4 regions of the Micromonospora sp. NPDC049559 genome follow, and region 4 is predicted to be linked to each of the others. Evidence: riboswitches for the same ligand, from Rfam matches in the RefSeq annotation. Region 4 holds a riboswitch; each other region holds the start of a gene.
The links. Region 4 has a riboswitch for cyclic di-AMP ahead of AB0J86_RS18240 (transglycosylase family protein). Riboswitches for the same ligand answer to the same signal wherever they lie in the genome.
Positions count from the first base shown of each region.

Region 1 (2,191 bases), on a different contig from region 4:
GGGTGGTGCGCCAGCGCCGGCGAACCGGGCAACAGGCCGACCAGCCGGCCGTCGGCGTGCGGCGGCAGCCCCACCAGCAGCACCACGGCGCTCGCCGCCGCCACGGCCGCCCAGGTGCCGGCCAGGTACCAGGCGGCGACCGTCGAGAGTGGATAGCCGTGCTGCTCCGGCAGCCGGGCCAGCGGGCGCGGCCCGACGGCGGCCAGCACCACCGCGTACGCGAGCAGCACCAGCGCCGCGATCATTCCGGCTCCGGCCGCCCGTGCTGGCGCAGGGCGGCGCGCAGCGCGCGGGACTCCTCCGCGTCGATCGTGGCCAGGAAGTGCGCGAAGACCGCCCGGTGGTCGGGCGTGTCGGTGAGCGCCTCGCGCATCAGCCGCGCCACCGCCGCCTCCCGCGAGATGCTCGGCCGGTACCGGTGCGCCCGGCCGTGCAGCGTACGGGTCAGCCAGCCCTTGCGGTACAGGTTGTCCATCACCTTCTGCACCGTCGTGTACGCGAGGGGACGCTCGCCGTGCAGCGCCTCGACGACGTCGCGGGCGGTGGCCGGTCCGTCCCACCGCCACAGTCGGTCCATGATCGCCGACTCCAGCTCACCCAGGCCGTGCATCGCCCCGTCCCCCCTCCCGTGCGGCCCCACAGCGTAGCGGTACGCCCGGCCGTCGCCGGGCGGCCGAGCGGAAGGGGTCCGGCGGTACCGCGTCTCCTAACCCGCTTCGGAGATCGGGTAGGGTTCCCCGAGTGCCGGTCGGGCTGGTGGATCGACCGTGGTCTACGGGCGCCGGAGCAGCGGAGGTTACTCAGAGTTGTTGTCCTGCAACGGTTATCGCAGCTCCTGGGCCTGGTAGTCAGCGGTCGATGTCCGGTATTCTCGCGGACGGTCACCACCCGCAGGTGCCTACCGGTACCGGTGGTGCCGCCGCCTAATCGCCGAAGGGGCGAATCGGGGAACCACGTTCCATGGGGTGAATCCGCGCCAGCGGTAGGGACCGACTTCCGTCCCGAACCCGTCAGCTAACCCGGTCGGCGGTCGACGGAAGGAAGACGACTTGACTACACCCCTACGCCGATTGCTCACCCCCGCACTGGCGCTGGTCGCCGGCGTGGCCATGGTCGTGGCGCCCGCCGAGGGGGCCACGGCGGCGCCCGACGCGCCGGCCGCCGAGGAGGACGCCCCACCGGCGTTGCTGCGCGACGTGCTCGAAGTGGCCGGCCGCGACTACCTCCAGGCCAAGGCCAAGGTTGACCAGTCGAAGAAGCGCCAGGGCGAGCTGAACGGCGAGCTGCGGAAGGTGCAGGCGCGGCTCGACGAACTGGCCCCGCAGGTCGGGCAGATCGCCGCGCAGTCGTACCGCACCGGCCGGCTCAGCGTGGCGGCCGTGCTGCTCTCCAGCTCGTCCAGCGACTCGTTCATCGAGCGGGTCGCGCGGCTCGACCAGATGAACATGGTCAACAACGGCAAGCTCACCGAACTGGACGAGGCGAAGGAACAGGTCGCCCGCGCCCAGGCCGCGCTCGACGCCGAGCTGCGGGAGCAGCAGAAGCAGCTCGCCATCATGGCCAAGCGGAAGGGCGAGGCCGACAAGGCGCTCGACCTGGTCGGCGGCAACCGTCTGATCGGCAACGGCTTCGTGAGCGCCACCTCGCCGGTGGCGAAGGCGGCGCCGCGTACCGCCAACGGTGAGTGGCCGAACGAGTCGTGCAGCAAGGACGACCCGACCACCTCCGGCTGCATCACCCCCCGGACGCTCAACGCGTACACCGAGGTGAAGAAGGCCGGCTTCAACCGGTTCGTCGGCTGCTACCGCCCCGGCGGCCCGTTCGAGCACCCGAAGGGTCGTGCCTGCGACTGGTCGTTGCTGAACAGGGGATTCGCCTCGGCGAAGACCCAGGACCAGAAGCTGTACGGCAACAACCTCGCCGCGTTCCTCATTCGCAACGCGGACCGGCTCGGAATCCTCTACGTCATCTGGTACAAGCAGATCTGGTGGCCGGGGTCGGGCTGGAAGTCGTACAGCGGCGCCTCCGATCACACCGATCACGTGCACATGTCGATGCTCTGAGTTCCGCATTCGAGTTCCGCATTTGGGTGGGACCCACCGTACCCGGCGAATCACGTCAGGCTTGATGTCTTCGCCGGGCACGGTGGGCCCCACCGCATTGTGGTCCGAGCTGTTTCGTCGACGGGGTG
Region 1 is NZ_JBFAPK010000001.1:120,622-122,812, reverse strand. It holds gene AB0J86_RS00565 (M56 family metallopeptidase) at 1-245, opposite strand, end outside; gene AB0J86_RS00560 (BlaI/MecI/CopY family transcriptional regulator) at 242-610, opposite strand; cyclic di-AMP (ydaO/yuaA leader) riboswitch at 911-1,045, shown strand; gene AB0J86_RS00555 (hypothetical protein) at 1,050-2,063, shown strand.
Region 1: it holds a riboswitch for cyclic di-AMP, as region 4 does, so the genes downstream of both, AB0J86_RS00555 (hypothetical protein) here and AB0J86_RS18240 (transglycosylase family protein) in region 4, are expected to answer to the same signal.

Region 2 (2,191 bases), on a different contig from region 4:
ATGCCGACGTGTGCGAGCCCGTTGTAGAAGACCAGGTCGCCGGGCTGCAGTTGCGAGCGGCTGACGTGCCGCATGGTGTTGTACTGCCGGGCCGCGTTGTGCGGCAGGCTGACCCCGACCTTCGCCCAGGCCGCGAGCATCAGGCCGGAGCAGTCGTACGTGTCGGGCCCGTCGGCGCCCCAGACGTAGCGCTTGCCGATCTGCGCGCAGGCGAACTTGGCGACGGTGAGCTGCTTGCCGCCGGTGTACTCGGTGGGGCAGAGGCCCAGCCGGAAGTTGCCGTCGCCGTTGCCGCCGACCTTGACCCGCAGCGCCTGCAGCCGGTCGACCTCGGCGTTGATCTGCTTCTTCTTCACCGCGAGCTCGGCGTCGGTCTTGGCGAGCTGGGCGATCAGCGCGTCCAGCGGCGCCTTCTTCGCGGCCAGCTGGTCCCGCAGGTCCATCGCGGCCTGCACGTCGTTGCGCTGCTCCTTGGCGAAGTGGGCGAGCAGTTCCAGCTGGTCGGTGAGCTGGGTCGGCGAGCCACTGCTGAGGATCGCGTTCACCGCGGAGGTGGTGTTACCCATGTAGGTGCGGGCGGCGAACTGGCCGACCTTGCCCATCGCGAGGTCCACCTGCAACTGCAGGGGCTGGAGCTGCTTGGCGAGGCCGTCGGCCTGCTTCTGCTTGGCGACCAGGTCCTCGTGCGTGGCGTTGTACTGCTCGATCACCGGCTCCAGCTTGTTCCAGGCCGTGTCGATCTGCTTCTCGATCTCGGTCACCGAGGGCTCGGCGACGGCGGGCGTCACGCCCGTGAGCAGGACGGCGATGCTGGCAGCTGCGGCGAGAGCAGCGGTGATGAGAGGCCGGCGCGGGCGCGGCGCGGCGATTCGGTGACCGGCGGAGGCCGGCTGGTCGAATCGCGGCCGCGGGGCGGTATGTGCCACCGGGGTCCGTACTCCTTCTTCCCCTGGCCGCCTACCGAGTTAGCTGACGGGTTCGGGCGGGAAGAGTTGCGCCCTACCGCAGGTTCGCGGATTCACCCCGATGTGGTCCTGGGTCCCCGGTTCGTGCTCGTGACGATTCGGCGGGTCGGGCCGGCCGCCCGGTTGGGCGAACTACCGACGGCTCGACGGTCACCAAGGTTAGGGAGAAGCTTTCTCGGAAAGCAAGCCGGCGCGGGGGGCAATTCGTTAGGTATATGCGCCGGTCGCGGAGGGTGCCGCTTCGCGAAGCTTTTTTTCGGCTTTGTTGCAGTCTTTGGCAGCTATTGACCAGGCCCGAGATGTCGGGTCAGGGTGAGGCGTAGGTCGATTCCCCATGGAGGTCCCATGCACCCTCCGAACGTCCCCCTCGGCAGGCGAATCCTGCTCAGTACCGCCCTCGTCGGCGCCGCGACGCTCGCGCCGACCCTACCCGTCCAGGCCGCGGCCACCCCGGTGGACAGCCGGCAACAGCTGTACGCCGCCGCGGCCGCCGAGTACGGCGTGCCCGAGGCCGTCCTGCTCGGCGTCTCCTATCTGGAGTCCCGCTGGGACGGCAACGCCGGCACCCCCAGCACCAGCGGCGGCTACGGTCCCATGCACCTCACCGACGCCCGCCACGTCGCCGGCCTGCCCGGCGGGGGCCACTACGACGCGGGCGAGGACCCGCGCGGCGACTCCGCCCGCCCGGCGCTCGCCGTCCAGCACCCCGAGGCCGACGCGCCGCCCGCCGCGGCGCTGCAGACCCTCGACAGCGCGGCCCGGTTGACCGGTACCGCGGCGGAGGCGCTGCGAAGCGACCCGGCCGCCAACATCCGCGGCGGCGCGGCGCTGCTCTCGTCGTACCAGCGGGCCCTGGCCGGACCGACCGGGAACGCGAGCGACCCCGCGGCCTGGTACGGCGCGGTGGCCCGGTACTCCGGCAGCGACAGCGCGGACGCGGCGGCGGCCTTCGCGGACGAGGTCTTCACCACCATCCGCGACGGCGCCAGCCGGACCACCGACGACGGACACCGGATCACGCTCGCCGCGCACCCCGGCCTGAACCCGGCCCGGTCCTGGCTGGACAAGCTCGGCCTGCGCGAGCTGGCCCGCCCGGACGGGCTGGAGTGCCCGCCCGAGCTGCCGTGCGAGTGGATCCCGGCGCCGTACGAGCAGTTCGGCGACGGCGACTACGGCAACCACGACCTCTCCGACCGGCCGGGCCGGCAGAAGATCGAGTACATCGT
Region 2 is NZ_JBFAPK010000001.1:451,420-453,610, forward strand. It holds gene AB0J86_RS02030 (NlpC/P60 family protein) at 1-788, opposite strand, end outside; cyclic di-AMP (ydaO/yuaA leader) riboswitch at 940-1,079, opposite strand; gene AB0J86_RS02035 (peptidoglycan recognition family protein) at 1,311-2,191, shown strand, end outside.
Region 2: it holds a riboswitch for cyclic di-AMP, as region 4 does, so the genes downstream of both, AB0J86_RS02030 (NlpC/P60 family protein) here and AB0J86_RS18240 (transglycosylase family protein) in region 4, are expected to answer to the same signal.

Region 3 (2,191 bases), on a different contig from region 4:
CTCGCCGACCGGCGGGCCCGAGGGGGCGCCGGCCGGGGGCAACTCCTCGTCGGGCAGGTGATGCCGGGTACCGCCGACGGCGGCGGCCACCTCGGCGGCAATGTCGATCTCCGTCCCGTCCGGAGCACGGTAGCTCCCCCGCTCGGCGATCCCGACGGTCTGCCGGGCGATCTCGCGGAGCCGCCCGCTCACCGGCCCTCCCGTACGGCCGTGGTCGAATCTCGCACGCGGGGAGGCTACCCGGGCGGGCACTCCGGCCGACACGGATTTACCGCCGTCGTCCGCGCAGCCGGGGCCGATGCCCGTTGCGGTGCTGTGGCGCTGGCGGGGTCCGGATACGACGGAAGCACCGGCGGGTCGCGCCGATGCTTCCGTCGTGGGGAGGGTGACCGGTCAGGCGGAGTAGCCGCGCGTGCCGATCCAGTTGGCCAGATCGATGGTGGTCATCCAGTACGAGCTGACGCCGTTGACGTAGGCCGGATCGGCGATCTGCACGGTACGGCCGTTGTCCCGGTAGCCGACCACCGTCAGGTAGTGACCGCCGTCGTAGCTGTGCCAGCCGCCGTCGGTGTCCGTGGCCGAGCCGACGATGTTGGCGACCACCGCGTAGCCGTTGCTGACCGCGTGCACCACGTCGGCCTGGAGCTGGTCCATCTGGGCCGGGGTGGCGCCGTCGTTCGGGATCGCGGTGGTCGAGTAGAAGTTGCCGCCCAGGACGTCGTTGAGCACCCGGGTGGTGTCCTCGGCCGAGTTCGTACCGTTCATCGTGGTGCCGAGCGCGGCGGCGATGGCGTCCTGGCTCTGCGCCTTGCCCCGGGCGCTGAGCGCGATCCGGGTGGCCCCCGGGCCGCAGTACCAGCCGTTGATCTGCGCCTGGTAGTCGTAGTCGAGCACCTTCGACGCGGGCGGCGCGGGCTTCGCCGGCGCCTTCGCGGCCGCCGGCTTGGCCGGGGCGGCCTTCGCCGCCGGGGTGCTGGTCGCCGGCTCGGGGGCGCTGGTCGCGGGCGCCGCCGCGCCGGCTCCGGCGCCGCCGTCGAGACGGAGCGCCTGGTCGTTGCTGTGCGCCAGGTCCGCCACGGAGACCGCGGCGGCGTCGTGGCCGGTGGACGGCGTACCGGTCTGGGTCACCAGCAGGCCGGTGGTGAGCGCCGCGGCGAGTGCGGCGGCCGAGCCAGCCGCCACCCGGAAGCGGGTACGGGTCATCGCTTGCTTGAATCGCGGGGTAAGGCGGTCTTTCATCGGTCCTCCACAGATCTGCCGCGGTCCGGTGGCGCGACGCGGCCCGGGCGCGCGGACGGGGTCCGGCGCGGACGGCGCTCGCGGCACCGAGATCGAGAACGGCGTTTCTGCCAGGCCAGCTTGGGGTGGACGCGGCGCGGTCCACGTGGCGGACCACGGGAACCCGCTGGTCGTCCCCCGCCCCCGGTACGCGGTTCGGCTCAGATCACCACGGCCGGCGCCCACCGGTCGGTGCCGGGGCGCGCCTCACCCGCTCCGCGCGTGGCGGAGCCGTGGGGTGTCCAGGTGGATGCCGGGTCGTCGAGCCCGGCGGAGCCGTACGAGGCCCAGGGGCCGCTGGCGTGGCCTAGCGGTCCAGGGTCTCCGAGCCCGCTACGGGCGCGGGAATCGGCGGTACGGGCACGGCACGACGGGGAGATCGGGGGGTCGGGCGGGAGCCCGGGGGGAACTGCACGAGGTGTTCTCCTTCCGATACCGCCTACCGGGTTAGCTGACGGATTCGGACGGGAAGTCGCCCTACCCTCTGGCCACTGGCCCGAGGGATTCACCCCAGACTTACGGTGGGTCCCCGGCTCGTCACAGCACGACTCGGCGGGTCCGCCCCGGCGCCGCCCCTGTGGCGACCAGTCACCGGACCGGACGGGCCGACACTACTGAACGGCTTCGTCCCGTGCCAACCCCTCCTGAGCAGCCAAAACCGTGACCCACGCCGCTTTGGGCGGGGCCGGGAGAAGCCGAGAACCGGGCATTCCGGCCGTCACGGTAGCAGCACGGCCGGAAACGCACCGTGATCAATCAGCGGGAGAGGGCCTCCGCGCGGCGGGCGACGACGGCCTCGGCGAGGGCGCCGGTCTCCTCGTCGGTGAACCGGCGGGTGCCGTCGGCGGTCGCCGACATCACCACCGGGTAGATCTTCCGGATGAGGTCGGGGCCGCCGGTCGCGGTGTCGTCG
Region 3 is NZ_JBFAPK010000012.1:173,985-176,175, forward strand. It holds gene AB0J86_RS16265 (TIGR02452 family protein) at 1-192, opposite strand, end outside; gene AB0J86_RS16270 (C39 family peptidase) at 394-1,239, opposite strand; cyclic di-AMP (ydaO/yuaA leader) riboswitch at 1,700-1,843, opposite strand; gene prcB (proteasome subunit beta) at 2,035-2,191, opposite strand, start outside.
Region 3: it holds a riboswitch for cyclic di-AMP, as region 4 does, so the genes downstream of both, AB0J86_RS16270 (C39 family peptidase) here and AB0J86_RS18240 (transglycosylase family protein) in region 4, are expected to answer to the same signal.

Region 4 (2,191 bases):
GACGGTACCGGCCGAGGTCGGCATCGACGCCGCGGGCGGCCAGATCAGCCCCCTGCACACCCACGACACCACGGGCGTGCTGCACATCGAGTCGCCGGTGAAGGCCGACTTCAGCCTCGGCCAGTTCTTCACCGAGTGGCAGGTGACGCTCACGGCCGACCAGATCGGCGGGCTCAAGGCCGGCGACGGCAAGGTGCTCCAGGCGTACGTGAACGGCAAGCCGTACGCGGGCGACCCGGCGGGGATCGTCCTGCACGCGCACGACGAGGTCGCGATCGTCTACGGCACACCGGCCCAGCAGGCCAACCCGCCGTCGAGCTACGCCTTCCCCGACGGCGAGTGACGGTTCGGCGCCGCCGGGGCGCCCGCGGCGAACCGCCGCGGGCGCCCCGGTCGCCACGCGTCAGAGGCTGAGTCGCTGCCCGGGGAGGATCAGGTTCGGGTCGGCGCCGACGACCCGCTTGTTCTTCTCGTACAGCGCGTGCCAGCCGCCCTGGACGTGGTGTTTCGCGGCGATCGCCGAGAGCGTGTCACCGGGCCGGACGGTGTAGCCGCCCTTCCCGGCGGCCGGGTGGGACCCGCCGCCGGTCGAGCCGCCCCGGTGGGACGCGCCGCCCGTCGGCTTCGTCGCGGTGCCGGCCGGCTTCGAGGTGGTGCTCGCCGGCTTCGAGGTGGTGCTCGTCGGACTCGGCGTCGACGCGCCGGCCCGCGCACCGCAGACCGGCCAGGCGCCGATGCCCTGACCCGCGAGGACCTTCTCGGCCACGGCGATCTGCTGCTCCCGGGTGGCCAGGTCGGCGCGGGCCGCGTACTTCGTTCCGCCGTACGCCTGCCAGGTGCTCTGCGCGAACTGCAGGCCCCCGTAGTAGCCGTTGCCGGTGTTGATGTGCCAGTTCCCGCTGGACTCGCACTGGGCGATGGCGTCCCAGTTCACGCTCGACGCGGCGCTGGCGGCCGTACCGCTGCCGAGCAGCGCGGCCACCCCGGCGGCACCGGAGAGCGCGACGGCGGCGGCCATCCGGCGGTGCCGGCGGGACGGCTGGACGTGGTGACGCCCGGTGTACCTGCTGAAAGCCATGGGTATCCCCCTCCACGCCTACGAGGTGAGCTGTCGGGTTCGGGCCGAGGTCGCCCGGCCGCCAAGGCGGCTTCACCCCAGAGGCGCGCTCCCGCGCGCCGAGGAACCTGGGTCCCCCGCTCCTGCCTGTGGTTCGTCTTCGACCCGCCGACCGGCGGCAGGACTCGGCGTACCGGCGCGGGCATCCGCTGGAAGCGGAACAACCGACGCTAGGACGGGGTCGGCGGGGCGCTCCACTCCTGCCGCCCGGATGGTGACTCCCCTCACGACGAAACGGTGCCTACTCGGGCGACGCCCCGCAATTTCGATATGTCGGGAAGGCGGCACGCCGGGCGCGGGCGGGGCGGAATCGGGCGGGAACGCGGGGACGCGCCGTTAGTCGCGCCGCGACGCGGGTACCCGCTCGGCACACCGAGCCCCCATCGCCGGACAGGCCCCGCGAACCACCGCCCGACCGCCCGCCCCCGTCTCCGAGGTCGAGAGACGACGGGTGCGTCACCGCGACAGTCGAAACCGGAAACCGATCCGATGGAGGCCGAGGTGGAGAACGAAGAGCGAGCGAACCGAGTACCGAGCAACCGCCGGGTGAGTGTGGCCCTGGCGCTCGGGACCGCACTCCTGCTCACCGCCACCGCGGTCCTGTTCGCCGCCGGCCCGGCGCACGCCGGCGCGACCCCGCCCACCGGCGCCGACCTCCGCGCCGGCGGCCGGCCGGGCGGTGACCCCGTCACCAGCACGGTGGAGCTGCGCAACGGCGAGGTCTACGGCGTCGGCATGCCGGTGGTACTGAAGTTCGGCGCGCCGGTGCCGGCCGGTACGAAGACCGAGGTGGAACGGCGCCTCTCCGTACGCAGCGATCCCCCGCAGGTCGGCGCCTGGCGCTGGCACAGCGACGACCAGGTCATCTACCGCCCGAGGGACCACTGGCGGCCGGGGACCAGGCTGACGGTACGGAGCGAGATCGGTGGGGTGGCGGCGCCCGGGGGCCGCCATTTCGACACCGACCGGACCATCACGGCGACCATCGGCCGCAGAACCACCTTCAAGATCACCAACGCGACCAAGCAGATGCAGGTCTTCCGCGACGACAAACTGGTCAAGACCTTCCCCGTG
Region 4 is NZ_JBFAPK010000015.1:87,003-89,193, reverse strand. It holds gene AB0J86_RS18245 (hypothetical protein) at 1-343, shown strand, start outside; gene AB0J86_RS18240 (transglycosylase family protein) at 404-1,078, opposite strand; cyclic di-AMP (ydaO/yuaA leader) riboswitch at 1,082-1,222, opposite strand; gene AB0J86_RS18235 (L,D-transpeptidase) at 1,664-2,191, shown strand, end outside.